Regions from separate parts of the Roseixanthobacter glucoisosaccharinicivorans genome, predicted to be linked through region 2. Evidence: predicted binding sites of a transcription regulator. Region 2 holds the regulator's gene; each other region holds the start of a gene.
The links. The regulator PhoB, encoded in region 2, activates phosphate uptake and scavenging genes when phosphate is short. The targets are predictions, from matches to a motif close to TGTCATNNANCTGTCAT.
Positions count from the first base shown of each region.

Region 1: V5F78_RS00730 (arsenate-mycothiol transferase ArsC) is a predicted target of PhoB. The motif match lies at 3,324-3,340, and genes of this name have one in related genera.
Region 3: V5F78_RS21005 (inorganic phosphate transporter) is a predicted target of PhoB. The motif match lies at 4,122-4,138, and genes of this name have one in related genera.

Region 1 is NZ_CM195538.1:168,095-178,109, reverse strand. It holds gene sdhA (succinate dehydrogenase flavoprotein subunit) at 1-744, shown strand, start outside; gene V5F78_RS00740 (succinate dehydrogenase iron-sulfur subunit) at 816-1,601, shown strand; gene V5F78_RS00735 (hypothetical protein) at 1,887-3,164, opposite strand; gene V5F78_RS00730 (arsenate-mycothiol transferase ArsC) at 3,415-3,870, shown strand; gene denD (D-erythronate dehydrogenase) at 3,937-4,914, opposite strand; gene V5F78_RS00720 (SDR family oxidoreductase) at 4,961-5,704, opposite strand; gene V5F78_RS00715 (GNAT family N-acetyltransferase) at 5,778-6,488, opposite strand; gene V5F78_RS00710 (IlvD/Edd family dehydratase) at 6,552-8,378, opposite strand; gene V5F78_RS00705 (Fe2+-dependent dioxygenase) at 8,537-9,217, opposite strand; gene V5F78_RS00700 (TonB-dependent receptor) at 9,306-10,015, opposite strand, start outside.
Region 2 is NZ_CM195538.1:3,383,169-3,393,183, forward strand. It holds gene V5F78_RS15675 (TRAP transporter large permease subunit) at 1-928, shown strand, start outside; gene apaG (Co2+/Mg2+ efflux facilitator ApaG/CorD) at 1,008-1,400, shown strand; gene V5F78_RS15685 (TrkH family potassium uptake protein) at 1,414-2,910, shown strand; gene V5F78_RS15690 (Hsp33 family molecular chaperone) at 2,944-4,017, opposite strand; gene argF (ornithine carbamoyltransferase) at 4,138-5,067, opposite strand; gene V5F78_RS15700 (aspartate aminotransferase family protein) at 5,064-6,323, opposite strand; gene V5F78_RS15705 (GcrA family cell cycle regulator) at 6,609-7,121, shown strand; gene phoB (phosphate regulon transcriptional regulator PhoB) at 7,569-8,270, opposite strand; gene phoU (phosphate signaling complex protein PhoU) at 8,276-9,004, opposite strand; gene pstB (phosphate ABC transporter ATP-binding protein PstB) at 9,024-9,848, opposite strand; gene pstA (phosphate ABC transporter permease PstA) at 9,949-10,015, opposite strand, start outside.
Region 3 is NZ_CM195538.1:4,530,864-4,540,878, reverse strand. It holds gene mutS (DNA mismatch repair protein MutS) at 1-2,260, opposite strand, end outside; gene V5F78_RS21005 (inorganic phosphate transporter) at 2,429-4,069, opposite strand; gene V5F78_RS21000 (ParB/RepB/Spo0J family partition protein) at 4,220-5,104, opposite strand; gene V5F78_RS20995 (ParA family protein) at 5,134-5,976, opposite strand; gene rsmG (16S rRNA (guanine(527)-N(7))-methyltransferase RsmG) at 5,969-6,658, opposite strand; gene mnmG (tRNA uridine-5-carboxymethylaminomethyl(34) synthesis enzyme MnmG) at 6,914-8,830, opposite strand.

The sequences.
Region 1 (10,015 bases), 1.9 Mb from region 2:
CCGATCATTCCGACCGTGCACTACAACATGGGCGGCATTCCCACGAACTATCATGGCGAAGTGCTCAACAAGGCCAATGGCGACCCGGACACCGTGGTGCCGGGCCTGATGGCCATCGGCGAAGCGGCCTGCGTCTCCGTGCACGGCGCCAACCGCCTGGGCTCCAACTCGCTGATCGACCTCGTGGTGTTCGGCCGCGCCGCCGCCCTGCGCGCGGCGGAAACCGTGCGCCCCGGCGAGAAGCAGCGCGAGCTGCCGGCCAACAGCGCCGACCTCGCGCTCTCCCGCCTCGATCATTTCCGCAACGCCAAGGGCTCCACGGCCACCGCCGAACTGCGCGGCCGCATGCAGCGGGTGATGCAGAACAATTGCGCGGTGTTCCGCACCGGCGAGATTCTCGCCGAAGGCAGCAAGCTGATCCACGACGTGTTCAACGCGACGTCGGACATCGGCGTGACCGACCGGTCGCTGGTGTGGAATTCGGATCTGGTGGAAACCCTGGAATACGACAACCTGATCTCCCAGGCGGTCGTGACCATGGAAAGCGCCGCCAACCGCCAGGAAAGCCGCGGCGCCCATGCGCGCGAGGATTTCCCGGATCGCGACGACCACAATTGGATGAAGCACACCCTCGCCTATCTCGACACGGCGAGCGGCCAGGTGCGCCTGGACGACCGTCCGGTGCACACCTACACGCTGTCGAACGACATCCAGTATATCGAGCCGAAGAAGCGGGTTTACTGAGGGGCGCCCGCGCCCCTCATCGCGAGGTTCCGGACGGGCGGCGCAGCCGCTCTCGTGAAGCAGGATGACCCATGGTTGAGCTCAGCCTTCCAAAGAATTCGCAGATCACCAAGGGCAAGGTGTGGCCGAAGCCCGCCAGCGCGAAGAAGGTCACGGAATTCCACATCTATCGCTGGAACCCGGACGACGGACGCAACCCGCGCCTCGACACGTTTTATGTCGATCGCGAGGATTGCGGCCCCATGGTCCTCGACGGCCTGATCTATATCAAGAACAAGATCGACCCGACGCTGACCTTCCGCCGCTCCTGCCGCGAGGGCGTGTGCGGCTCGTGCGCCATGAATATCGGCGGCACCAATACCCTCGCCTGCACCAAGGGCATGGATGAGGTGCTGGTGAAGGGCGTGGTGAAGGTCTATCCGCTGCCGCACATGGAAGTGGTGAAGGACCTCGTTCCCGATCTCACCCGCTTCTACGCGCAGCATGCCTCCATCGAGCCCTGGCTGCAGACCGACACCGCCGCGCCGGAGAAAGAATGGCGCCAGTCCAAGGACGATCGCGAGCGGCTGGACGGACTCTATGAGTGCATCCTGTGCGCCTGCTGCTCCACCTCCTGCCCGAGCTATTGGTGGAACGGCGACCGCTATCTCGGCCCGGCGGCCCTGCTCCAGGCCCATCGCTGGCTCTCCGACAGCCGCGACGAGCGCACCGGCTCGCGCCTGGACAATCTGGAAGATCCCTTCCGCCTGTATCGCTGCCACACCATCATGAACTGCGCCCAGGCCTGCCCCAAGGGGCTGAACCCGGCCAAGGCGATCGCCGAAATCAAGAAGATGATGGTGGAACGCCAGATCTGATTCTGGTCCTGGCGCAGGTTAAAGGGGCGCGATGGCGCTTTCGTTGCGCCGAAACACGGGCTGGCGGGATGCGGCGGACGAAGGCTGAAGCCGCGCCGCACTCCGGCATCCGAGCCGCCGCCGACAGTCCATGGGTTCAATAAAAAACGCGCGGTGCGAGCCGCGCGTTTTTTTGTCTGGTGCTGCCGGACGGGGCACAGGGCCTGCCCGGCGGCAGGGCTCAAGCGCCCGGCTCACGCGGGATGGCTCCCCGAGGCAACCGAAGCGGCTCAATCCTTCTTGGGCTCAATCCTTCTTGGGCGCCTTCGCGGCCGGGGCGCGCTTGGAGGCCGCAGCCTTCGGAGCGGCAGCTTTGGGAGCGGCAGCCTTGGGAGCGGCAGCCTTGGGAGCGGCAGCCTTGGGAGTGGCGGCCTTCGCAGGGGCCGCCTTCTTGGCGACGGCGGGCTTCGCGGGCGACGGCGCGGTGACGGGGGCCGGCTCGGCCGTCACGACGGGAGCAACCGGGGGCACCGCCGCAACCTTGGACGCGGGCTTGGATGCGGGCTTGGCCTTGGGAGCAGCAGCCTTAGCAGCGCTGGCCTTGGGAGCGGCGGCCTTGGCCGCCGGGGCTTTCGCCGCCGGCACCTTGGCGCCATTGACCTTCGCAAGCGCGGCGGTCTTCGGCGCGGCGGGCTTGCGAGCCGCGGGTTTGGGCGCAGCCGATTCGGGCGCGGCGGCTTCGGGGGCGGCTGCCTTCGCCTTGGAGGCCTTCGGAGTCGTGGTCTTGGGGGTCTCGGTTTTGGGGGTCGCGGCCTTGCCCTTGGCGAGCGGGGGCTTGGAAAGCGGGGCCTTGGCGGGCGTCACCGGAGCGGGCGCGGTCTGCGCTTCAACAACCGGGGCCTCGGCGGCCGGCGCGGCAGCAGCGGCAGGCTTCGTCGCCTTTGCCTTCGCCGCCGGAGCCTTTGCGGGCGCTTTGGTGGCTGCAGCCTTGGTGGAGACCGCCTTGGCTGAAGGCTTGGCCGAGGATGCGGGCGTTTCCGCCGGAGCCGCCTTCGCCGGGCTCGCCTTCACCGGGCTCACCTTGGCAGCAGCGGTTTTGGCGGGGGCGGTTTTGGCCGGCTTCGCCGCGACGGGCACGGCTGCGACGGGCTTGGAGTCCGCAGGCTTGGAGGGTGCGCCCTTGGTGGATGCGCCCTTGGCCTTGGATGCCGGCGCGTTGGATGCCGGCGCCTTGGGGGCAGCGGGGGCCTCCTTGGCCGCGCTCTTGGCGGGCGCGGCGGTCGTGGTCGCGCTCTTTGCGGGCTTCGCCTTGGCAGGCACTTCTTTCGCAACCGCCGGCTTGGCGGCGGCAGCGGGCTTGCCGGTGCGCGCCTTGGCGGGAGACGGCGTGGTTGAGGCGGGCGCGGATTTCGCGGCCGGGGCCTTGGGGGCAGCGGCGGGTTTGGCCGCCTTCTTGTCCGGGGTCTGCGTCAGCACGGATGCGGCCAGCGCCTTGATCTCCTCGGAGGTCACGCTCGCGGGATCGCGCAGGGCCCTGGCAGCGATCTTGCTCACTTCCGCGCCCGTCACTTCGCTCTTCGCCATTTCAGCCTCCGAATCAGCCGGCAGGCCCGGACACTCACAGAATCGTGCTCCTTCCGGCCTAAGCGATGCATCGCTGGTGTTTCCTTCGATTTGGTTAACGCCGCCGCTCGCGCCCGCAGAAACCAGGCATTTCCGGGCTTTGCGCGTGCGCATCGGGGCCGTCACCGGCCTGTCGAAGAACCTATCTAAGGTTGTGGGACCTGCGATTCGGGGTGGGGAGGGGCCCGGACGTGTTGCACGGAGAATAAGAATGGCCCTGGCGCCGAAACCTTCGATCCTGTTCGTCTGCCGCGACAATGCCGGCCTCAGCCTGCTGGCCGAGGCGATCTCGAACCACACCCAGCCGCATTTGCGGGCCTTCAGTGCCGGCCTGTCGCCGCACGCCAGCGTGGACATGGCGGCGGTGGAATGCCTGCATGCGGAAGGCGTGCCGGCGGACGGCCTGTCCTGCAAGCCGCTGGAGGTCTTCACCTTGCCCGGCGCGCCGCATATCGACGCGGTGATCTCGCTTATTCCCGGCGCCCATGCCCGCGTCGCGCGCAGCGCACTGCGGCCGCAGCACTCCCTTCACCATCGCTGGCAGATGGAGGATGTCTCGCAGCTCGGCGACATGCACGAGCGCCGGCTCGCCTATCGTCGCCTTCTGCCGCAGCTGAGGGCCGCCATCGGCGCGCTCGGCGCCGGCACCCTCGCGGCGGCCGCCTGAACCCAGGCGACCGCTCAAGGGGTCTTGGGACGATGGCGTCAGGACCGGGGCGTCAGGATGGCGCCGTCAGGCGGCGATCTGGCCGCCCAGCTCGTCCTCGATATGGATGCGGATGATCTCGTCGAACGAGGATTCCGCCTTGAAGCCGAGGGAGAGCGCCCGCGCGGGATCGAAATTGCGCGGCCATCCCGCGACGATCTGCTCGATCACCGGATCCGGCACGCGGCGGATGAGCGATGCCGCCCGATCGCCGGCCACCCGGCGCAGCGCGGCGATCTGCTCGCCCACCGTCACCGAAAGGCCGGGCATGGTCAGGCTGCGGCGCGCGCCCAGCGGCGCGGTGTCGAGCGTTGCGGCATGCAGCAGGAAGCCCACGGCGGAGCGCGGCGAGGCGTGCCAATGCCGCACCTCCTCCGACACCGGCAAGATCGCTTCCTGCCCGGACAGCGGCTCGCGGATGATGCCGGAGAAGAAGCCCGAGGCCGCCTTGTTGGGCTTGCCCGGCCGCACGCAAATGGTGGGCAGGCGGATGCCGACGCCGTCGAAAAAGCCGCGCCGCGAATAATCCGCCAGCAGCAGCTCGCCCATGGCCTTCTGCGTGCCGTAGGAGGTGAGCGGGGTGAGGAAGAAATCGTCGGCGATGGCTTCCGGGAACGGGGCGCCGAACACCGCGATGGACGAGGTGAAGACCAGGCGCGGCGTATAGCTTTCGATCGCGCGCACCGCCTCGAACAAGGCGCGGCTGCCGTCGAAATTGATGCGATAGCCCTTCTCGAAATCCGCTTCCGCCTCGCCCGAGACGATGGCGGCGAGATGGAAGATCACGTCCGGCCGCTCGGCCACCAGGGCCGCCGCCTCGCCGGGCACGGCGAGATCGCCCACCCGCGCCTCGATGGGGAACGGCGCGGAAATGGGGGTGGGGGCGACCACGTCCTGGGCGGTCACATGGCTGATGGGCGTGCCGCCGAGCGCGCCGTCGCGCGCGAGGCGCTCGATGAGCTTGCGCCCGACCATGCCGGCGCCACCAATTACCAGAATACGCATGATGAAACTCCTGAAGCTGCGCCCGCCGTGCGGGCGGACCGCCGGCCTAAAGCGCCCAGCCGCCGTCGATAATGTGGATCTGCCCGGTGGTGAAGGCGCTTTCGTCGCTGGCGAGATAGAGCGCCAGCGCACCGATCTCTTCCGCCGTGCCGAGCCGGCCCATGGGCTGGCGGCCGACGAAATCCGCCCGCACATCCTCGAGGCTGCGCCCGGTGGCGGCGGAGACGGCGGCGATGCGCTCGTTCAGCGAAGGCGACTGGATGGTGCCGGGGCAGATGGCATTGGCGCGAATGCCGCGCGTGATGAAGTCCGCCGCGATCGACTTGGTCAGCCCGATCACCGCCGCCTTGGTGGCGCCATAGGCATAGCGATTCGGCACGCCGCGAATGGAGGATGCGGCGGAAGAAATATTGATCACCGAGCCGCCGCCATTGGCCAGCATGCCCGGCAGGAACGCCTTGAGCGTGCGATGCATCGACTTCACGTTGAGGTCGAAGGAGAAATCCCAGTCCTTTTCGCTGGTTTCCAGAATCGAGCCCTGGTGCACATAGCCGGCGCAATTGGCGAGCACGTCGATGGGGCCGACCTCGGCCGCGAGCGTGTCCACGTCCGACGTGCTCAGCACGTTCAGCGTGCGATGCTCGCCGCGAAAATCGGCAACCTTCGCGGCATCGAGATCGGTGGCGATCACGCGCGCGCCCTCGCAGGCGAAGGCCTCGGCGATCGCCCGCCCGATGCCCTGCCCCGCCGCCGTCACGAGGCAGGTCTTGCCGTCCAAACGTCCACTCATGGCATTTCCTCTTGGCTTGATTCTTGGTTTGACCCTCGGCCGATCCTTTTGGACCCGGCGCGCACGCGCGGGGTCAGAGGCCGGCGCGAATATCCTCCAGCCGGCGTTTCTGCTGCCCGTCGGGGCCAAAATTCTCAGGCGCCAGCCACGCCTCGAAGGCCGCCTTGGCGCGCGGCCAATCCTCAGCCAGCATGGCGAACCAGGCGGTATCGCGGCTGCGGCCCTTGACGATCATGTGCTGGCGGAAGATGCCCTCGAACGTGAAGCCGAACCGCAGCGCCGCCCGGCGCGAGGGCGCATTCAGCGCGTCGCATTTCCATTCGTAGCGGCGATAGCCGAGATCCTCGAACACGTGGCGCGCCATGAGATACATGGCCTCGCTCGCCTTGGGGGAGCGCTGGAGCGTGCGGGTGAACAGCACGTTGCCCACCTCGATCGCCCGGTGCGCGGGCTCGATGCGCATGTAGGAGGCATGGCCGATGGCCTTGCCGGTCGCGGCGTCGAGAATGGCGAACAGCAGGGGATCGTCCCGCTGCGCCGATGCCTCATAGGCAGCACGGAACGCCAGCGGGTCGGGCTGAAGCTCCGATATCAGATAGGTCCATAGCGCCGCATCGCCCACGCCGTGGGAGGCGGCATAGAGGGCATCCGCATGGGCGGCCGGATCGAACGGCACCACATGGACGAGGTGGCCGAGAAGCGGCACCCGGGCCGGGCGGGCCGCCGGGCCGCCTTCCATGATCGCGCCGAGGGGCTGGCCCTCGGCGATACCGGTCTCTGTCATAGCGGACGCCTCGTGAGGTGGGACGCCGAGTGGGGGCGCCAGGTGGGGCGCTAGGTGGGGCGCCTAGTGATTATCGCGCGGAACGCCCATGGTCTGGGCGACCCGTTGATATTTCACCGCCGGCTTCAACACCATGCCCTCGTCGAACTGGGCCACCATGCTGCGCTGGATTTCCTGCCAGGGGGTCTGGCTCGCGGGAATCGGGAAGCCGCCCTTGGCCTCCAGCTCTGCGCGACGCTCGGCAAGCTCGGCATCCGGCAGCAGGATGTCCGCCGTGCCCTTGTTGAGGTCGATGCGCACCCGGTCGCCGGTGCGCAGGATCGACAGCCCGCCGCCCGCCGCCGCTTCCGGGCTGGCATTGAGGATGGAGGGCGAGCCCGAGGTCCCGGACTGGCGCCCGTCGCCGATGCAGGGCAAGGCCGAGACGCCCTTCTTGATGAGGGCAGCCGGCGGCTGCATGTTCACCACTTCCGCGCCGCCCGGATAGCCCAGCGGGCCCGTGCCGCGGATGAACAGCAAGGTGTGCTCGTCGATTCCGAGCGTGGGGTCGTCGATGCGGTGGTGGTAATCCTCCGGCCCCTCGAACACCACGGCCGGCCCCTCGAACGCCTCGGGATCGTCATTGTTGGAGAGGAAGCGGGCGCGGAACTCGTCCGAGATCACGCTGGTCTTCATGATCGCATTGTCGAACAGATTGCCGCGCAGCACGATGAATCCGGCATCCTCCTTCAGCGGCGCGTCATAGGCATAGATCACGCTGCGGTCCCAGGAGAACTTGCCCTTGCAATTCTCGCCCATGGTGCGCCCGTTCACGGTGAGCGCGCCTTCGTGGATCTTGCCCTTGGCGATCAGTTCCGCCACCACGGCGGGGATGCCGCCCGCGCGGTGGAATTCCTCGCCCAGAAACTCGCCCGCCGGCTGCATGTTCACCAGCAGCGGAATCTTGTGGCCGACGCTCTGCCAATCGTCCACGTCCAGCTTCACGCCCACATGGCGCGCGATGGCGTTGAGGTGGATCGGCGCATTGGTGGAGCCGCCGATGGCGGAATTGACGCGAATGGCGTTCTCGAACGCCTCGCGGGTGAGGATGGCGGAGGGGCGCAGATCCTCCCACACCATGTCCACGATGCGCTTGCCAGTCTCATAGGCGATCTGCCCGCGCTCGCGGTACGGCGCGGGAATGGCGGCGCAGCCGGGCAGCGACATGCCGAGCGCCTCGGCGAGCCCGTTCATGGTGGAGGCGGTGCCCATGGTGTTGCAATGGCCGACCGACGGCGCCGAGGAGGCGACGATGTCCATGAAGGTGTCGTAGTCGATCTCGCCGGTCGCATGCTGGGCGCGGGCCTTCCACACCACGGTGCCGGAACCGGTGCGCTCGCCGTTCCACCAGCCGTTCAGCATCGGCCCGCCGGACAGGACGATGGCGGGAATATCCACGGTCGCCGCCGCCATGATGCAGGCCGGCGTGGTCTTGTCGCAGCCGGTGGTGAGCACCACGCCATCCAGCGGATAGCCGTAGAGAATCTCAACCAGGCCGAGATAGGCGAGGTTGCGGTCCAGCGCGGCGGTGGGCCGCTTGCCGGTTTCCTGGATCGGATGAACCGGGAATTCGAACGGAATGCCGCCCATGGCGGCGATGCCCTCGCGCACCCGCTTGGCCAGCTCGATATGGTGGCGATTGCAGGGGGAGAGATCGGAACCGGTCTGGGCGATGCCGATGATCGGCTTGCCGGATTGAAGCTCGGCGCGGGTGAGGCCGAAATTGAGATAGCGCTCCAGATAAAGCGCCGTCATGCCGGGATTGTCGGGATTGTCGAACCACAATTGGGACCGCAGCTTGCGACCATGCAACTCGGGTTGATCTCCCGACCTTGTTTCGTTTCCCGACATCGACGTCTCCCGTCCCTCCGGCGCGGCACGGACCGCCGGCCGGAATTTCAAACGATTTGATTTTTCGATATATGCGCCCCCTCTCTCTCGAAATCAACGCAGTTTGGAGAGGTTCCGATGCTCCCGGCGCGCGCTTCTGCGCGGCCGGACCGGGCGCGTCACACCTCCGCCCATTGGCGCAGGAGGTTGTGATAGACGCCGGTGAGCTGCACCGCCGAGGGATGGCCGGGATGATCCTGGTTCAGGCGGATGATTGCCATGTCCATGTCGAACAGCAGCGCGCGATGGCCGACATCGCGGATCAGGCTTTGCGTCCAGAAGAACGAGCCCATGCGCGAGCCGCGGGTGATGGGCGTGACATGATGCAGGGAGGTCGCGGGATAGATGATGGCGTCGCCCGCCGGCAGCTTCACCTCATGGGCGCCATAGGTATCCTCCACCACCAGCTCGCCGCCGTCATATTCGTCCGGATCGGAGAGGAAGAGCGTGGTGGAAACGTCCGTCCGCATGGCCATGCCGGTGCCACGGACCGCGCGGATGGCATTGTCCACATGGGAGCCGAAGGTCATGCCCGCATCATAGCGGTTGAACATGGGCGGCATGATCTGCTTGGGCAGGACCGCCGACATGAACAAAGGCGAACGCTCCAGCGCCGCCTGCACCATGGCGCCCAGCTCAGCCGCCTCGCGGCTGGCGTCCGGCAATTGCAGATTGCGCTTCACCGCGCTCGACTGGAAGCCGGCGGTGGCGCGTCCGTCTGCCCACGCGGCTTCGCCCATCACCGCCCGGCACCGGGCCACCTGGTCGGGCGAAAGAACATTGGGAATGTGGATCATCATGGCCGGCATCCTCGAGCGGCGGCAATAAAAGACCCGCACCGCCGGAGGTCACCGGGCGGTGCGGGTGTCGCGAAGGCGAGACCTGAGGTCAGAAGGTCGCCCGCGCCGTGAGTGCCGCATAGCGGCCGGCGGCCGGCACCGCGTGGCCGCCATAATATTGCGCGTAATACAGCTCGTCGGTGATGTTGTAGACGTTCAGCTGGAGCTGGAAGTTCTTGGTGAACTGGTAGCTCGCCATGGCATCGAAGGCCCAATAGGACGGCACATAGACCGTATTTGTGGTATTCGCGAAGGTGTCGTCATTATAGGTCGCGCCGCCACCCACAATGAATTGCGGCGTGATGTTGTAGCTGGTCCACATGGAGAAGGAGTTCGGCGGCGTGTTGGGCAGCTGCTTGCCCACCTGCGTCTGGTTCGCCAGTGAGCCAGGGCCGACGCTGAGGATCTCGGACTGGAGATAAGTGTAGCTCGCGGTGAGGTTCCACTTGTCGGTGATCGCCCCGCCGGCACTGAGCGAGAAGCCCTGCACTTCCTGTTCGCCGCCGAGCACCGTGGGCGGGAGGGCGGAGGTGGGATCGGTGGGCACGCGCGTGTTGGTCTTCATGGTCTGGAAGGCCGAGGCCGTGAGGATCACCCGGCCGTCGAGAACCTGTGCCTTCACGCCGGCTTCCAGCGTCGTGTTGGTTTCCGGCGCGAGGGTGACCGTGCCCGAGTCGAGCACGCCATATTCCGAGGAGGGATTGGAGGACGTGCCATAGGTCAAATAGATGTTTACGGTCTCGACTGGGCTGAAGATGG
Region 2 (10,015 bases):
CGCCCACACGATCGCGCTCAACACGCTCGGGCGCAGCGGCCGCGTGGTCAATACGCAGGACGTGTTCCAGGGCGCCCTCATACCGGCCGCATTGTTCATTATCGGGGCGCTTCTGGTCGCCGTGCTGGCGGCGCGCCGGGCCTCTTCGCCGGCACCGGGGCGGCCGCAACTGCGCGTGCGGGATGCTGTGATCAGTGCCCTGGCGATTCCCTTCGTCGGCGGCCTGCTGGTCAGCGTGACCCTCGGCTATGTCTATCCGGTGGAGGCGGCGGCGCTCGGGGCGCTGGTGCTGTTCCTGGCCGGCCTCGCCAGCGGCCATGTGACCCGTACAACCCTCGGCCCGATCCTCGACGAGGCCATGCGCATGACCGGGGCGCTATTCGCCCTGCTCGCCGCCGCCACGACGCTCACACTGGTGTTCCGCCTGTTCGGCACCGACCGGCTGATCGCCGCCTTCATCACGGCGGTGCCCGGCGGCCCGCTACCGGTCACGGCCTTGGTCCTTGCCATGATCGCGCTGAGTGCGCTGGTTCTCGATGCGTTCGAGATCGTATTCGTGATCGTGCCGATCGTCATTCCACCCCTGCTGCTGCGGGTGGAGGATGCAAGCTGGGTCGCCGTGTTGGTCCTTCTGACGTTGCAGATGAGCTTCCTCCTGCCGCCGCTCGGCTATGCAGTGGTGGTGACACGGGATCTGATGAAGGGCGATGCGCCGCTGCGCACCATGATGGCGGGGCTGGCGCCCTATCTCCTGGTGCAGATTGCGGTGCTGGCCAGCGTGTTCGCCGTGCCCGCGCTCACCCATCCGCACTGGCCCTGGGCGGCGGCGGCGACGCAGAAAGCCCCGCTGTCCACCGACCAGATGAACCAGCAGTTCGAAGGGCTTCTCCCGCCGTCACCCGAACCCGTGACGCCGAAGCTTGAGTGATCTTGCCCCGACCCCATTGCGCCTTGCCCGCATCGCGGGTTCACTGTGCGCGCACGCAGCGAAGTATAAGGGGGATCGAATGTATCGGGCGACGACGCGCCAGATCCAGGTGACGGCGACGCCGCGCTATGTGGCGGAGCGCTCGGACCCGGAGCACGGCAATTTCTTCTGGGCCTACACCATCGAGGTGGTGAACCTGGGTGGCGATGTCGTGCAGCTCAAGGCGCGCCACTGGGTCATCACCGACGCCCACGGCCATGTGGAGGAAGTGCGCGGACCCGGCGTGGTGGGCGAGGAGCCGGTGCTTCCCCCCGGCGGGCGGTTCGAATACACCTCGGGCGTTCCGCTTGCGACCGCCATGGGCATCATGAGCGGCCATTACGAGATGTTGACCGAGACCGGCGAATCCTTCTCGGTGGAAATCCCCGCATTCTCCCTCGATACGCCGGACATGCGCCGCGTTCTCAACTGAGTTGGCAGCCCCCATGCAAGCGGCCAAGGCACCCGCCATCCACGCCGAAGCCGGCCAGCCGCTCGATGCCCGGCCGATCGCCGCCGCGCTCGGCGCGGTGGTGGTGATCCTCGGCGTGAGCATGCTGCTGCCCGCGCTGGTGGATTATGCGGCCCGCTCGGGGGAGCAGGATGTGTTCGTCGGCACCTCGGCCGTCACCATTTTCGTCGGGGTATTGCTGAGCGTCATCGGGCGCGGCGCGAACTTCCGGCGGCTCGACCTGCGCCAGGCCTTCCTGCTGACCTCCTCGGTCTGGATCGTGCTGACCATCTTCGCCGCCCTACCCTTCATGTGGGGCAAGGCCGGGCTGACGCCGGTCCACGCCATGTTCGAGGCCATGTCCGGCCTCACCACCACCGGCGCGACGGTGATGACCGGGCTGGACGACCAGACGCCCGGCATCCTGCTGTGGCGGGCCTTGCTGCACTGGTTCGGCGGGGTCGGCATCGTGGTGATCGCGATCGCCGTGCTGCCCATGCTGAGCGTCGGCGGCATGCAATTGTTCCGCATGGAATCCTCCGACAAATCGGAAAAGTTCCTGCCGCGCGCGGGCGCCGTCGCCAAGGGCCTGCTGCTCGCCTATGTGCTGCTCACCTTCCTGTGCATCGCCAGCTACAAGCTGGCGGGCCTCGATTTGTTCGATTCCTTCACCATCGGCATGTCGACCATGTCGAGCGGAGGCTTCGCCAATTCCGATTCCTCGCTGTCGGTCTTCGCGGACCCGGCGGTGGATTATGTGGCGGTGGTCTTCATGCTCCTGGCGAGCCTGCCCTTCCCGCTTTATATCCGCGCGCTCTCGGGCGACGTGACACGGCTGTTCACCAATCCCGAGGTGCGCCTGTTCCTGGCCATCGTCGCGGTGTTCACCCTCGCCTCCTTCGCCCAGCAAACCATCCAGGGCGTGGCCCATGGGGAGACGGCGTTTCGCGGCGCCCTGTTCACGGTCGCCTCGCTCATCTCCACCACCGGCTTCATGGCGGTGGACTATACCAATTGGGGGCCGCTCTCCGACGCGCTGTTCCTGGTGCTGATGTTCGTGGGCGGCTGCACCGGCTCCACCTCCGGCGGGGTGAAGGCGCTGCGCATCGCCATCACGGCGAAGGCGGTGCGCCAGCATCTCAAGCGGATTTCCTATCCGAACGGGCTGTTTCCCCTGCGCTATGGCGGGGCGCCGGTGGCGGACGATATCGTCGCCTCGGTGCTCGGCTTCGTCTTCCTGTATTTCGCGACCTTCATCCTCATCGCGGCGGCGCTGAACTGCATCGGCCTTGATGTGCGCACCGCGCTTTCCGCCACCATTGCCTGCCTCGCCAATGTGGGGCCCGGGCTCGGCCCGATCGTCGGGCCCGCCGGCAATTATGCCAGCCTGCCGGAGAGCGCGATCATTCTGCTGACCGCGGCCATGCTGCTCGGCCGGCTGGAAATCCTCACCGTGCTGGTGTTGTTGCTGCCGCGCTTCTGGGTGCGCTGAACGCGCCGCCTGAGCGCCGCTGGACCGGCGCGCTCAGGGCGCGCCGTCGTCCGAGGCGGGACCGCCAGGGGCGGCATCGTCTTTGACGGGATCTTGCGAGGCGGAATCTTGCGCCGGCGCATTGTCCGTCAGGACCTCATCGGCGCGAAACCCATAGGCGCGGCCGCAGAATTCACATGTGACCGAGACCCGCCCGTCCGCCTGCACCATGCCGGCGCGTTCCTCGCGGCTGAACGAGGACAGCACGCCTAACACCCGACTGCGCGAGCAGGTGCAATGGGCAACGATCGGCTGGGGTTCGAACACCCGCACGCCACGCTCATGGAACAGGCGATAGAGCAGCGCCTCGCTGGGCAGGGCGTGGTCCAGCAATTCCACGTCTTCCAGCGTGCCGACCAGCGACTGCGCTTCCATCCAGGCATCGTCGAGCGGCACATCCGGCTGTTCCACGCCCTCGGGCGCATCGCCGGGATGCAGGTCGCCCTGCGCCGCCCGGCCCGCCTCGGCGGGCAGGAATTGCGCCAGCAGGCCGCCCGCGCGCCACGCGGAGGGCTCGCCGCCCGGCCGCATCTCCTCGCCCACGGCGAGCCGCACGCGGGTCGGGATCTGCTCGGATTGCTGGAAATATTGATGCGCCGCCGCCTCCAGCCCGTCGCCCTCCAGGGCGACGACCCCCTGGTAGCGATTGGCGGACAGGCCCGGATCAATGGTCATGGCGAGATGCCCGCGCCCGATCAGCAGCGCCGGCGCGGCGGCATTACTCGCTTCCGCCTGCGCCACCGCCTCGGCATCGAAGCGGGCATAGGCGCGCACCTTGTCGGGGCTGACGAAATCCACCACCACCATGTCCACCGGACCGTCGGTCTGGGTCTGGAGGATGAAGCGGCCCTCGAATTTCAGCGACGATCCCAGCAGAACGGTCAGCGCCACCGCCTCGCCGACGACACGCTTCACGGCGTTGGGATAATTGTGATGCACCAGCACCGCGTCGAGCATGGAGCCGACGCGCACGACGCGGCCGCGAATGTCGAGCGCGTCCACCTGGAATGGAAGCACCGAGTTATCAGGCGCTTCCTGGCGGGGCTCGGGACGTGTTTCCTTGGTCATGATACCTCATTCCAACCGCCCGGCCCGAGGGCCGGGCCTTCGACCGCCGCCGCGGCATCGTCTCGCGCGCCGCAGGCCCGGCCGGGGGAGGATGGCGTCACCTTCTCCCGGCACCACGGCTCAGGCTGCCGGCGTATCGAAGCACCAGGCCAGAATGCCCTTCTGGGCATGCAGGCGGTTTTCCGCCTCGTCGAACACCACCGATTGCGGCCCATCCATCACGTCATCGGTCACTTCTTCCCCACGATGGGCGGGCAGGCAATGCATGAAGATGGCGTCCGGGGCCGCGCGCGCCATCAGGGCGCGGTTGACCTGATAGGGCTTCAGGAGATTGTGGCGCCGCTCGGCTTCCTTGTCGCCCATGGAGACCCAGGTGTCGGTGAGGATGCAATCCGCCCCCTCCACCGCCGCCTCGGGATCGCGGGTGAATTTCACCCGCGCCTTGGTCTTCTTGACGAATTCCTTGAGCGCCTGGCGCGGCGACAATTCCTTCGGGGTCGCGACGTTCAACTCGAAATCGAAGCTGTGGGCGGCATGGATCCAGGAGGCGAGCACATTGTTCGCGTCCCCGGTCCAAGCCACCTTGCGCCCGGCGATGCGGCCCTTGTGCTCCTCGAAGGTCATCACATCGGCCATGACCTGGCAGGGATGGGACACGCGCGTAAGGCCGTTGATCACCGGCACCGTGGCGTAGGTGGCGAGTTCCATCAGATCCTCATGGCTGAGAATGCGGATCATGATGGCATCCACATAGCGCGACAGGACGCGGGCAGTGTCGGCGATGGTCTCACCGCGCCCCAGCTGCATTTCCGCGCCCGTGAGCATCACCGTGTCGCCGCCGAGCTGGCGCATGGCCAGATCGAACGAGACGCGGGTGCGCGTGGACGGCTTGTCGAACACCATCGCCAGCGACTTGCCGGCAAGCGGTCGCTCGGCCGAACCGGCCTTGCGCTTGGCCTTGAGATCTTTCGACAATTCCAGAACCCGCCGCAGCTCCACCGCGGGGATATCGGACAGATCGAGAAAATGACGCACGCCTGTGTCCTTCATTCGGCGGCTCCCTTCGCCGACGCCCGTGCAAGGCCGTCCTCGATCCGCAGGCAGGCGGCCTCGATTTTTCCGGCGGCAATGGCGATCTCCTCCTCGGTGAGGATGAGAGGCGGCAGAAGTCGAACCACATTGTCTCCGGCGCCCGGGGCCAGCAGGCCCTCGTCGCGCAGGGCGAGCACCAGCTCGGCGGCGGGGCCCTGCGCCCTGACACCCAGCAGGAGTCCTTCACCTCGCACCTCGGCGATGACTGCGGGATGACGGTCCTTGATCTCGTTCAGCGTGCGTACGAGCAGCGCCGACATGGCCTGCACCCGCTCCAGGAAGCCGTCCGCAAGCACCACGTCCAGCACCGCATTGCCCACCGCCATGGCGAGCGGGTTGCCGCCATAGGTCGAACCGTGGGTGCCGAGCGTCATGCCGCGCGCCGCATTCTCCGTGGCGAGGCACGCGCCCATGGGGAAGCCGCCGCCGATGCCCTTCGCCACCGCCATGATGTCGGGCACGATGCCCGAGCTCTGGTAGGCGAACAGGTTGCCGCTGCGCCCGACGCCGCACTGCACCTCGTCGAGGATCAGCAGCAGGCCATGCTCGTCGCACAGGGCGCGCAGCTGCGGCAGGAAATCCGCCGAGGGCACGCGCACGCCGCCCTCGCCCTGGATCGGCTCCGCCAGGATCGCCCCGGTCTCCGGTCCGATGGCCGCCTTGACGGCCTCGATATCGCCGAACGGCACATGGTCGAAGCCCGGCATGTTCGGGCCGAAGCCTTCCAGATACTTGGGGTTGCCGCCCGCCGCGATGGTCGCGAGCGTGCGCCCGTGGAATGCGCCCTCGAAGGCGATGATGCGGTTTTTCGCCTCAGCGCCGATCACATATTGGTAGCGGCGCGCCATCTTGATGGCGCACTCCAGCGCTTCCGCACCCGAATTGGTGAAGAACATGGTATCGGCGAAGGTCACGGCCTTCAGCCGCTCGGCCAGGCGCTCGCCGCCGACGATGCGGAACAAATTCGAGGTGTGCCAGAGCTTTCCGGCCTGTTCGGTCAGCGCCGAGACCAGATAAGGATGGGCATGCCCGAGGATGTTGACCGCGATGCCTGCGGTGAAATCGAGATAGCGTCGCCCGTCCGTCGTGACGAGCCAGCAGCCCTCTCCCCTTTCAAAAACGAGGTCGATGCGCGCGTAGGTCGGCAGAACGGGGGTGATCACGGAACCCCTCCTCTTGGGGTGGGGCGAAACGCGCTGCGTCTCGCCGGACATCAGAAACGCCAAAGGCCGCCCTCGCGGGGCGGCCCGACAAAAAGGGATTCTAATGATCGCGCGCGGGAGGTCAACAGAGCGCAGCCGTTGACCTGATCGTAACGACTTGGGGACAACGGCACGGGAATGCATTCCGACTCTGTGCGGGCGGGCGTGCATATTGTAGTTTGCTCGTGGCTGACCACGACATCTCGTGCAGGCCTGTTCCCCAAGTGACGTTGGGCCCTGCGAACCCGCGTGCAATGGCGCGCCTGGGTGCGGGAGAAGAGTCGAAGGAGGAGAGCGATGAGCTGGAACGACGAGCGCGTCGAACTCTTGAAGAAGCTCTGGGGCGAAGGGCTTTCCGCAAGCCAGATCGCCGGCGAGCTGGGCGGCATCACCCGCAATGCGGTGATCGGAAAAGTGCACCGCCTCGGCCTCTCCGGCCGAGCGAAATCAACGGTTCCCGCCGCACGCCCGCGCAAGGCCCGGCCTGAAGCGCCCGCGAACAAGCCCGCGCCGCAGCCGCAAACCATGGGCAACACCGCGCTCGCCCCCGCCCTGGAGGCTTTCGTGGCGCCCGAGCCCGCGCCGCGTCCGGCAACCGGCGGCAATGTGGTCGCCATGGGCCAGCGCTGCACCATCATGAACCTGACCGAGGGCACCTGCCGCTGGCCGATCGGCGAGCCGGGCACGGAAAACTTCTATTTCTGCGGCGGCCGCAGTGTCACCGGCATGCCCTATTGCACCACCCATGCGCGGATGGCCTACCAGCCCACGCAGGATCGCCGTCGCGACCGGCGCGTCGCCCGCATCTGACCGCCGCCGCCGCGCTTGGGGCTGCGCCGGCTGCGCAGACCTCGCCGGGGCGACGCGACGACATCTTGGATTGTGCCAAAGGTCGGGCGCCGGGCGACATTGCCGCGTCGCTCGAATGGGAAGGCCGCGCGCGCATGGCGTCCGGGCCTTGATGCACCGAGGCTCGGCGCCCGAACCGCCCGGGGCCATGTGCGAGCCCGTAAGGGCATTTGGGCTGCGAGCAGGCCCTATCCCCGGAAAGAATATCTCCCGCGGGTTCCGCTCCGCCAAGACATCTGAATTTTGCACCATACGCCGCGGCCTGCGCGGGAGCCTGCTCGTGACGCTGGCGCTGCACGATGCGGCGGCACGCTGGCTCCGCACCATGGCGCATGAGCCCGCATACAGCGGGCCCAGCCACCAATCCCCGCAGCACCCCCGCATTCGAGCGCGCAGGCCCTCCCGCGCTCAATGCACGCGGGCGAACATTTCGTTGAACGAATAACCGGCGCCGCGCACGGTGCGGATCGGGTCCGACTGGCGCCCCCGATTGATCGCCTTGCGCAGGCGCCCCACGTGCACGTCCACCGTGCGCTCGTCGATATAAACGTCCTGTCCCCACACGCCGTCGAGCAATTGCTCGCGCGAGAACACCCGTCCCGGGCTCTGCATCAGGAATTCCAGCAGGCGGAATTCCGTCGGCCCAAGGTGCACCTCGCGCCCCGAGCGGTGCACCCGGTGGGTCTCCCGGTCCAGCTCGATGTCGCCAGCCCGCAGCAATGTGGCCACATGCTCCGGCTTCGCGCGCCGCAGCAGTGCCCGCACCCGCGCCAGAAGCTCGGGCACGGAGAAGGGCTTCACCACATAATCGTCGGCCCCGGTGGCGAGGCCGCGCACCCGTTCCGTTTCATCGCCGCGGGCGGTGAGCATGATGACCGGCAGACGCTCGGTTTCCGGGCGGGTCCGCAGGCGGCGGCACAGTTCAATGCCCGACAGGCCCGGCAGCATCCAGTCGAGGATGACGAGGTCCGGCACGCTTTCGCGCAACCGGGTCTCGCCTTCATCGCCGCGTCCGACGCTCTCCACGAAATAACCTTCTGACTCCAGATTGTAGCGGAGCAGAAGGGTCAGGGGTTCCTCGTCCTCGATAATCAAGATACGCGCAGGCACGGATTTTACCCCTGAAGGCTATGCCCCGGGAAAGCGACGGTGGTCTCGCTGGAGACATCCGCCTTCGGGCGCTCTTCGGACAACATCTGTCCCGACACCATATAATAGATGGTCTCCGCGATATTGGTCGCGTGGTCGCCGATGCGCTCGATATTCTTGGCGCAGAAAAGCAGATGCGTGCACACCGAGATGTTGCGCGGATCTTCCATCATATAAGTGAGGAGTTCGCGGAACAGCGAGGTGTACATGGTGTCGATGCCGCTGTCGCGGACCCACACATCCACCGCCTTCGCCTGGTCGCGGCTGGCATAGGCGTCCAGCACTTCCTTCAGCTGCTCCAGCACCAGATCGGACATGTGCTCGACGCCGCGCACCAGCTTCTGGGGATGATATTCCCCTTCGATGGCGAGCACGCGCTTGCCCACGTTCTTGGCGAGGTCGCCGATACGCTCCAGGTCGGAGGCGATGCGGATCGAGGCCACCACGTCGCGCAGGTCGCTCGCCACCGGCTGGCGCTTGGCGATGCAGACGATGGCCTTCTCCTCGATCTCCCGCTGCAGCAGATCGACGCTCGTATCGAGCAGGATCACGCGCTGGGCGGCAGCGGTGTCGCGGCGGATCAGGGCATTGACGGCGTCAGCCACCATGCGCTCCGACTGGCCACCCATTTCAACGACCTTGCGGCCGATCTCCTTCAGCTCGGCGTCGAAGGCCGAGACGGTATGGTCGGGCATCTGGCAGATCCTTGCTTGGTCAGCCGAAGCGGCCGGTGATGTAATCGCGGGTCTTGATCTGCTTGGGATTGGTGAAGATCACGTCCGATGGCGCGACCTCGACCAGTTCCCCCAGGTAGAAAAAGGCGGTGATGTCGGCGCAGCGCGCCGCCTGCTGCATGTTATGGGTCACGATGACGATCGTGAAATCCTGCTTCAGTTCGTCGATCAGATCCTCGATCTTCGAGGTGGAGATCGGATCGAGCGCCGAGGTCGGCTCGTCCAGCAGGATCACTTCCGGCTGCACGGCGATGGTGCGGGCGATGCACAGGCGCTGCTGCTGGCCGCCGGACATGCCGAGCGCCGAGGTATGCAGGCGGTCCTTGGTCTCTTCCCAGATGGCGGCCTTGCGCAGGCAGCTTTCCACCCGCTCGTCCATCTTCGCCTTATTGAGATTCTCGTGCAGGCGCACGCCGAAGGCGATGTTGTCATAGATCGACATGGGGAACGGCGTCGGCTTCTGGAACACCATGCCGATGCGCGTGCGCACCACGGTGGGGTCCAGTTCCTTGCCGACGATATTGACGCCGTCGAACATGACGCCGCCCTCGGCACGCTGGCCGGGATAGAGGTCGTACATGCGGTTGAACACGCGCAGCAAGGTGGACTTGCCGCAGCCCGAGGGGCCGATCATCGCGGTGACGCGCTTCTCGGGGATCTCGAAATTGATGTTCTTCAGCGCGTGGTTCTGCCCGTAATAGAAATCGAGCTTCTCCACCTTGATCTTGGTCGGCGCCTGAATGGCATCGGGCTTGGCCGAGACGGAGGAGGAAATATTGAAGGTCGGATCCACTGCAGAGTTCATGTCAGCCTCATTCGGTCTCTGGTCGCCCGGTGGGCCGGCGTGCTGCCGGCCCGGGCGGTGATCTTGGGCGCCCTCGGGGCGGTGATCTCAGGGTGCCGGTTCAGCGCGTGCGCGCCAGCACCAGACGGGACACGACGTTCAGGACCAGAACGCCCACGGTGATGAGC
Region 3 (10,015 bases), 1.1 Mb from region 2:
GGATCACCAGCGAGCGCGGCGTCGCCTGGTTCAGGATGGCGGCGGTCTCCACCATTTCCACCATGAAGGTGGAGCGCCCGCGCGCGAGATCGTCCGCCGCGCCGACGCGGGAGAACAGGCGGTCCACCACCCCCAGCCGCGCCGCGCGCGCCGGCACGAAGGCGCCCGCCTGCGCCAGCACGGAAATCAGCGCGTTCTGGCGCAGGAAGGTGGATTTGCCGGCCATGTTCGGGCCGGTGACCAGCCAGATCCGGCCGGCCTCCTTGCCGGGCGGGGCGGACAGATCGCAATCATTGGCGACGAACGGCCCGCCGCCCTTCGCCAGCGCCTGTTCCACCACCGGATGGCGCCCGCCCTGGACCTCGAAATCCACCCCGCCGGTCATTTCGGGGCGCACATGGCGCTCGTCCGCGGCGAGGCGGGCAAGGCCGGCGAACACGTCCAGCTCAGCAAGCGCCTCGGCGGCGGCGCGGATCTCGCCCGCTTGCGCCACCACCGCGGCGGCGAGGCGATCGAAAATATGCTGTTCCAGCGCCAGCGACCGCTCGCCGGCGCTGGCGATGCGGCTTTCCAGATCGCCCAGTTCCACGCTGGTGAAGCGCACCGCCCCGGCCAAGGTCTGGCGATGCACGAAAGTGGTGGAGAACGGCGCCTCGCGTAGCCGGTCGCCGTGCTGGGCGGTGACCTCGACGAAATACCCCAGCACCGCATTGTGCCGGATCTTCAGGGAGCGGATGCCGGTCTCGTCCACATAGCGCCGCTCCAGCGCGGCCACCACACGCCGGCTCTCGTCGCGCAGGGCGCGGGTGGCGTCGAGATCGGCATCATAGCCGGCACGGATGAAGCCGCCGTCGCGGCGGGTGAGCGGCGGCTCGTCCTCCAGCGCGGCGGCAAGATCGCGGGCCAGCTCCCGGTCCATGCCGGCCAGCGCGAGGATGGCGCGGGCAAGGTCGCGCGGCGGCTCTTCGGCGAAGGCGGCGGCCAGCGCGAACCCCTCCTCCAGGCCCCGGCCGACGGCGGCGAGGTCGCGCGGGCTCGCGCGGCCGAGCGAGAGGCGGGAGAGCGCACGCGCCAGATCCGGCGCGCCGGCAAGGCCACGCCGCAGGATGGCGAGGATCTCGGCATTGTCAGCCAGAAACCCCACCGCATCGTGCCGGTCGCGGATGGCGGGAAGGCTCGTGAGCGGCTCGGAGATCCGCCGCGCCAGAAGGCGGGCGCCCGCTGCCGTGACCGTGCGGTCCACCGCCGCCAGGAGCGAGCCGCGCCGTTCGCCGGACAGCGTGCGCACCAGCTCAAGATTGGCGCGCGTGCCGGCGTCGATCAGCATCAGGGCGCCGTCGGCCTCGCGCACCGGCGGCGCCAAGGCGGGCCGCGCACCGAGCTGCGTGCGCTCCACATAGGCGACGATGGCGGCGGCGGCGATCAGCTCGGCGCGGGAGAAGGCGCCGAACGCCTCCAGCGTCGCCACCCCGAAGAAGCCGGCCAGCCGGCCTTCCGCGCCCGCCCCCTCGAACCCCTGGCGCGGCAAGGGCGTGACGGCGGGCAGCTGGTCCCAGATCTCACGCAGGTCGCCGTCCTCGTACAGCGCGTCCGAGATCAGCACCTCCGCCGGCTCGATGCGGGCAAGGTCGGCGGCAAGGTCCGCGCGGCTGGTGGAGACCACGCGGAAGCCGCCGGTGGAGACGTCCGCATAGGCGAGCGCATAGGCATGGGCCTCGCCCTCCCCGCCGGCGCGGGTGCGGGCGACGGCGAGCAGCACATTGTCGCGCCGCGCATCCAGCAAGGCGTCCTCGGTGAGGGTGCCCGGCGTGACGAGGCGGGTCACGTCCCGCCGCACGACGCTCTTGCCGCCGCGTTTGCGCGCTTCCGCCGGATCTTCCAGCTGCTCGCACACCGCGACGCGGAAGCCGAGCGCGATCAGCTTGTGGAGATATTCCTCGGCGCGCGACACCGGTACGCCGCACATGGGGATATCCTCGCCCAGATGCTTGCCGCGCTTGGTCAGCACGATGCCCAGCGCCTGGGAGGCCTGCTCGGCATCCTCGAAGAACAATTCGTAGAAATCGCCCATGCGGTAGAACAGGAGGCAGTCCGGATTGGCCGCCTTGATTTCCACGAACTGGGCCATGACCGGGGTCACATGGCCCTCGCCCCCGCGCGGCGCCTGCGCCTTCGCGGCGCGCGCGTCCTCCCCCGCCCCGGCCGGGACGGGATCGCTTTCGATGGGATCGGCTTGCGGATGGAGGCCTTCGCTGGTCATGGCCGCAGGCTAGAGCACGCGGCCGGGCAAGGAAATCGCGCCGCCGGGCTTTCCCCTGTCATTGGCGCCCTCTCCCGTCGCGAATCCCTCCGGAGGCTGGAGCGGCCCCGGCAAACAAAAGGGCGCGGCACCTCGCGATGCCGCGCCCTGTGATCGGGAGACGCAAGCTCACATCAGCTGGCGCAGCAGGATGTAGAGCCCACCGGAGAGGATGATCGCCACCGGCAGCGTGAGCACCCAGGCCATGGCGAGATTGCGCACGGTGGAGAGCTGGAGGCCGGACTTGTTGGCCGCCATGGTGCCCGCGACGCCCGAGGAGAGGACGTGGGTGGTGGAGACCGGCAGGCCGTACATATCGGCAGCCAGGATGGTGCCCATGGCAACCAGTTCGGCGGAACCGCCCTGGGCGTAGGTCAGATGGGTCTTGCCGATCTTCTCGCCCACCGTCACCACGATGCGCTTCCAGCCCACCATGGTGCCGAGGCCGAGCGCGATCGCCACCGCCACCTTCACCCACAGCGGAATGAACTTCGTGGCGTTATCGAGCGCGCGCTTGAACGCGGAGAGATTGTCGCTGGTCTCGGTATCGAAGGTCGGCTCCTTCTGGCGACCCATCAGGCGGATCGTCTCGGAGGCCAGATACATGTCGTTGCGCATGTTGGGCACGGCGGCGGCCGGCACCTGGGCCAGCGTCTCGTGATTGCCCACCAGGGTGGAGATTTCTCCCGCGACGGCAGCGAGGGCCGGCACCGTCTCGGGGCTCAGCTTGTGGTCGCGCACATAGTCGGTGAGGGCCTGGCGCGGATCGGCGGGCGCGGCTGCACCGTTCGAGGCCTTCACCAGCGAGGCCTGGGTCACCGAGGCGAGGGCGCGGAATTGCGCCACGTCGGTGGAATCGATGGCGCGGTTGAGCGCATAGGCGGTGGGCACGATGCCGATCAGGATCAGCATGATGAGGCCCATGCCCTTCTGACCATCGTTCGAGCCGTGGGCGAAGGAAACGCCCGTGCAGGTGAGCACCAGCAAGCCGCGGATCCACCACGGCGGCGCATGATTGGGCTTGGGCTCGGCATAGAGCGCGGGGTTCTTGATGAGCACCTTCATGGTCAGCAGCAGCAGGCCGGCGGCGAAGAAGCCGACCACCGGGGAGAGCAGCAGCGCATAGCCCACATTGGCGGCCTGGCCCCAATCCACGCCGGCGATGCCGCTCTTGCCCTGGATCAGCTGGTTGGCAATGCCGACACCGATGATCGAGCCGATCAGGGTATGGGAGGAGGACGCCGGCAGGCCGAGATACCAGGTGCCGAGGTTCCAGATGATCGCGGCGATCAGCAGAGCGAACACCATCGCCATGCCGGCCCCGGTGCCCACGTGCAGGATCAGCTCCACCGGCAGCAGCGAGATGATGCCGAACGCCACCGCGCCCGTGGAGACCAGCACGCCGATGAAGTTCCAGCCGCCGGACCAGACCACCGCGAAATGGGCGGGGAGCGAATTGGTGTAGATCACCGTCGCCACCGCGTTCGCGGTATCATGGAAGCCGTTCACGAATTCGAAGCCGAGCGCGATCAGCAGCGCTAGCAGCAGCAGCATGAACGGGGCGAAGGTGAGTTCGCCCGGAGAGGCCGCCTGCACGTCGGTCCAGATGGACCATATTGTGTAGCTGAGCCCTCCGATGAGCAGGGCGAAGAAGATGAAAACTTCCGGTGCGCCGTTCTTGCGATCGAGCCTCACCGGTTTTTCGCGATGCGCATGGCCGTGCGCTGCCCCATGGGCATGCGCCGGTTTCGCAGCGGTGTGCGCCGTCATCCGAACCCCCTCAACCGATCGGGAAAAACCTCCGGTTACCTCGCACCAGCCCGTGACATGGGCATGACGCGTTGCAACATAAGGCTTTGTGCGGTCGGGCCGGGTTGGGGGCGCGAAGCGAAAATTCTTTGCCGGGTCAGGCCTGCGGCGTCACGCGACGCCGAGCCGCCGGCAGATCAGGTCCAATTGGTCGAGGTCGCCATAGCGGATGCGAAGCTCACCCGCCTCCCCCTTCGCCTGGAGGCTCACCGCCAGCCCCAGCGCATCCGTGAGGCGCTTTTCCAGCGCGCGGGTGTCGGCATCCTTGGGGGCCGGCGCGGGCTTGGGCGCCGGCGCGGCCGAAAGGGCCTCCCGCACCTTGCCCATGGCCTCCACGTCCCGCACGCTGAGCCCCTTCTCCACCACGTCGTGGGCGATGGCCGCGGGGTCCTCATGGGCGAGCAGCGCGCGGGCGTGGCCGGCGGACAGGCGGCCGTCGGCGAGATAGGCCTTCACGCTCTCGGGCAGTTTCAGCAGCCGCAAGGTGTTGGTGATGTGCGAGCGGCTCTTGCCGATGACCTTGGACAGGTCGAGCTGGGTATAGTCGAACTGCGCCATCAGGGCCTCGTAGCCGAGGCCTTCTTCCACCGGGTTCAGATCGGCGCGCTGCACATTCTCGATGATGGCGATTTCCAGCGCCTCACGGTCGGTGAGCTCCAGCACCACCACCGGTACCTCGTGCAGGCCGGCGCGCTGGGCCGCGCGCCAGCGCCGCTCGCCGGCGACGATCTCGAAGCTGCCCGGATGATCCGCCACCGGCCGCACCACGATGGGCTGGATGATGCCCTTCTCGCGGATCGAGCTGGCAAGATCATCCAGCCCCTCCTCCAGGAAGGTGCGGCGCGGGTTGCGCGGGTTGGCGCGCACGAATTCGATCGGCACCTTACGGACACCAGCGCTCTTCTGGCTGGGCGCGGGACGAGTATCGTCCTGCCCCATGTCGCCGATCAAAGCCGCGAGCCCCCGGCCGAGCCGCGAGCGGCCTTCTTCCGCCATGTCCTTCTTCCCCATTGGAACGTGCCGCCTCAGGCCGCGACCGCGCGCGCCGCCCGCTCGCGCTGGATGACTTCGGAGGCCAGCCGCAGATAGGCCTGCGAGCCCGCGCATTTCAGATCGTAGAGCAGCACCGGCTTGCCATAGGACGGCGCTTCCGAGACCCGCACATTGCGCGGGATCACGGTCTCATACACCTTGTCGCCCATGAACTGGCGCACGTCCGCCACCACTTGGTCGGAGAGATTGTTGCGCGCGTCGTACATGGTCAGCACGATGCCGTGGATGGTGAGATCGGGATTGAGGGCGGTGCGCGCCTGCTCCACGGTCTTCAGCAATTGCGAGAGCCCTTCCAGCGCGAAGAATTCGCATTGCAGCGGCACCAATATGGCATGGGCCGCCGCCATGGCATTCACCGTGATGAGCGAGAGCGAGGGCGGGCAGTCGATCAGGACATAGGTGAATTTCGGCGCCGCGGGATCATTCGCCATGTCGCGCAAGGCGTTACGCAGGCGGAAGGCGCGGTCGCGCTCGCTGGCGATCTCCAGCTCCAGGCCCGAGAGGTCCAGCGTGGAGGGTGCCACGAACAGCGAGGGCACGCCGGTATCGACGATCGCCTGCGCCATGGTCGCTTCCCCGCTCAGCACATCATAAGTGGACAGCTTGCGCCGTCCGCGATCTATGCCGAGGCCGGTGGATGCATTGCCCTGGGGATCGAGGTCCACCACCAGCACGCTCTCGCCGATCGCCGCTAGCGCGGTGCCGAGATTGATGGCCGTGGTGGTCTTGCCCACCCCCCCCTTCTGGTTCGCCAGCGCCAGGATGCGCGGCGTGACGCCGCCGGTGATGGGGGCGGTGACGGAATGATCAGTCATGTGCGCTTCCGCGTATGTGTCCGCCGGGGACGGCCGGGGACGGGACCGCTTTGAGGGCGCGCGTCACAACCAGGATCTTCCCGTGGGGATCGCTGAGGCTGTCGCGCAGTTCGAGCTCGAGTGTCCAGTCTTTGTGGGCTTCGGTCAATTCGCGCTGCCAATCCTTGCCCTTGGGAAAGATTCCGATGGCGCCGGCGTCGAAAAACGGCGCCGCGAGCGCCAGCAATTTGGGCAGCGGCGCCAGCGCGCGGGCGGAAACCACCTGTTTTCCAGGCGCCAGAGCGCCCGCCACCTGCTCGATGCGCTGGGGATGCACGCTCACTGGAAGATCCGCGAGGCGCGCTGCCTCCCGCAGGAAGGCGGACTTGCGGCTATCGCTCTCCACCAGGTCCACATGGCCGCCCTCCCGCTCAGCCAGCACTGCCGCGACCACCAGACCGGGAAATCCGCCGCCGGACCCAAGGTCTACCCAGGCGCGCACGTCCTCGCTCACATGGGTCATAAGTTGCAGGGAATCGGCGATATGGCGCGTCCACAGCTCCGGGATCGTTCCCGGCGAAACGAGATTTATCGTTTTCTGCCATTTGGTTAGCAGGGCGGCGATGGTTTCCAGCCGCGAAAATGTTTCACGTGAAACATTTTGCGCGATCGCCGCCTTCGCCGAATCCGGGGTCTTTTTCATGCGCTTTTCGTGCCCATTTCCGCGGCTTTATCGCACGTGAAACCGCAGATTCGGCAGAACGTTTTTTGCCGAAATGTGCGCGCCGCGGTTTTGAGCCAGGTTACGGGTTACGTTCCCCAGGATTCACACCGGCGTCCGCCGATCCAGCGCCGGATCCACGCTCCTCGGATGCAGCCCCGGCGACGCCGCTCCCCTGTTCCGGAAGGGAGGAAAATTCCGCCGGTGATTCGCGGCGGCCGTGCTTGCCCCCGCTCCTCAGCCCGCCACCTGTGCCGCGCCCGCGACCGCAGCAGCGCCGCTCCCCTGCCGCCGCGCATAGGTCACCAGCAGCGCGAGGGCGGCGGGCGTCATGCCTTCCATACGGCCGGCTTGGCCGATGGTGCGCGGGCGTACGTGGGCGAGCTTGTGCTTCAGCTCGTTGGACAGGCCCGGCAGCGGCGCATAGTCCAGCGCCTCGGGCAGGATCAGATCCTCGTCGCGCCGCAAGGTGGCGATGTCCGCCGCCTGGCGGTCGAGATAGACGGCGTATTTCGCGTCGATCTCCAATTGCTCGGCGATGGCCGGGGTCAGCGCGGCAAATTCTGGCCAGATGCGCGCCACCTGCTCCAATCCGATGTCCGGATAGGCCAGAAGATCGAACGCGCTGCGGCGTTGGCCGTCCTTGTTCACGTTCAGCCCGAATGCCGCCGCCTCGTTGGGCGTCACGTTCAACGCGCGGGCACGATCGCGCGCGCCGTCGAGCGCCGCCATCTTGGCAGAGAAATGGGCCGCCCGCTCCGCCCCCACGAGCCCGAGCGCCAGGCCCCGCGCGGTGAGGCGCTGGTCGGCATTGTCGGCGCGCAGGGTGAGGCGATATTCGGCGCGCGAGGTGAACATGCGATAGGGCTCGGTGACGCCGCGCGTGACGAGATCGTCCACCATCACGCCGAGATAGCCTTCCGCCCGGTCGATGACGATGCCGTCGCCCGCCTCCCCTGCCCCGCCGCCGGCGCGCCGCGCGGCGTTCAGCCCGGCGAGCAGGCCCTGGGCGGCGGCTTCCTCATAGCCGGTGGTGCCGTTGATCTGGCCGGCGAGGAACAGGCCGGGCGCACGCTTGGCCTCCAGGGTCGGGGCAAGCTCGCGCGGGTCCACATGGTCATATTCGATGGCATAGCCGGGCCGCAGCACCTCGACCCGCTCCAGGCCCGGAATGGTGCGCAAGAAGAGATGCTGCACCTCCTCGGGAAGCGAGGTGGACATGCCGTTGGGATAAATGGTCGGATCGTCCAGGCCTTCGGGCTCCAGGAAAATCTGGTGGCCGTCGCGATCGCCGAAGCGCACCACCTTGTCCTCGATGGAGGGGCAATAGCGCGGGCCGGTGCTCTCGATGCGGCCGGAATACATGGCCGAGCGCGAGAGGTTCGCGCGGATCACATCATGGGTCTCTTGCGTGGTACGGGTGATGCCGCACTGAACCTGCGGATTGGGCAGGCGCACGGTGAGGCTGGAGAAGGCCTCCGGCGGTTCGTCCCCGTCCTGCATCTCCAGGCCCGCCCAATCTATGGTGCGGCCATCGAGGCGCGGCGGCGTGCCGGTCTTCAACCGGCCGAGCGCGAGGCCGAGGCGCTTGAGCGTGCCGGAGAGCCCGAGCGCGGGCTTCTCGCCCATACGCCCGGCGGGGATCTGCACCTCGCCCATATGAATCAGGCCATTGAGGAAGGTGCCGGTGGTGAGCACCACGGCGCCGCACGCAAAGGCGCGGCCATTGCTCAGCAGCAGGCCGCCGACGCGCCCACCCTCGAGGATGAGATCGTCCGCCTCCCCTTCCAGGATGGTGAGATTTTCCTGCGCGGCAAGGGCAGCCTGCATGGCGCGGGCATAGAGCTTGCGGTCGGCCTGGGCGCGCGGGCCGCGCACCGCCGGGCCCTTGCGCCGATTGAGCACCCGAAACTGGATGCCGCCCTGATCCGCCACCCGGCCCATGAGCCCGTCCAGCGCGTCGATCTCGCGTACCAAATGGCCCTTGCCTAGACCGCCGATGGCCGGGTTGCAGGACATGGCGCCGATGGTGGCGGCGCTATGCGTGACCAGCGCGGTGCGCGCGCCAAGGCGCGCCGCGGCCGCCGCCGCCTCGCAACCCGCATGGCCCCCGCCGACCACCATCACATCGAACACGGTTTCCAGCTTGCTCATTCGCATCTCGTGGCCAGCCACATCTCGTGACCCAGGCCGTGGGCGGACATGCCGCCGGTTTTTTGGATTGGCCCGACAAGAACGGCACTTTCGCGGCGCGGTCAAGGCGCGGGGGATGCGGGGCCAGGGCGTTCGGTCGGGAGAATGTTTCACGTGAAACATTGCGCGGCGCCACCGAGCCTCCCTCCTCAATCCGGAACTTCCCGTAAAAAATGTTTCACGTGAAACATTGCGCGGCGATCAGCCCGGAGCCACCGCCCGCTACGCCCCACGGGGCGCCGCGCGAGAAAGGATGGACGCCCTCGTCGCCTAGATCACCTGATCTCGCTCAGCAGGTAGCGGAGCGCGCCTTTGCCTCACGCGGTTAGGCTCCGCCACTCGGGTGCCAGCCCTTCATTAGCGCGCCAGGCCTCCCACCTGAATCCGGAACTTCCGCAAAAATGTTTCACGTGAAACATTGCGGGGCAATCAGAGCCGGAGGAACCGCCCGCTACGCCTTACGGGGCGCCGGGCGGAGAAGGGATGGATGCCCTCGTCGCCCCTTAAGCGCAGTTGATCTCGTTGTAGGCACCAGAGGGCGCCATTGCTTCGCGCCGGCTCAGCACGCGAGCCCCGGCCCTTCATAAGCGCGCGCCCGTGCGGCGTTCGCGAGAATGTTTCACGTGAAACATTCGAGCACCCAGGCCCCTCCCACCTGAATCCGGAACTTCCGCAAAAATGTTTCACGTGAAACATTGCGGGGCAATCAGCCCGGAGGCACCGCCCGCTTCGCCTCATGGGGCCTGCGGAGAAGAGATGGATGTCCTCGTCGCCCTTTAAGCTCTGCTGATCTCGCTCAGTAGGCACCAGAGCGCGACTTGCCTCGCGTCGGGCTCAGCCTCGCGGGCGCCGACCCTTCATCAGCACGCCGTGGACCGGCACCGAGAATGTTTCACGTGAAACATTCAAGCGCCCCAGGCCTCCCTCCTGAATCCGGAACTTCCCGTAATAATGTTTCACGTGAAAAATTGCGCGGCGATCGGGGCCGGACGGACTGCTCAGCTACGCCCCTCGCCCCAGCATCGGCGCCACGCCCTATTGGCTCCGGAACCAATCGACATTCCGGGCCTGACCTGGTTGCAACAGAGCACGGACATGCACGGGCCTGTCCCGGGCATCCACGCGGCACCTCTGACAACCGCGCTT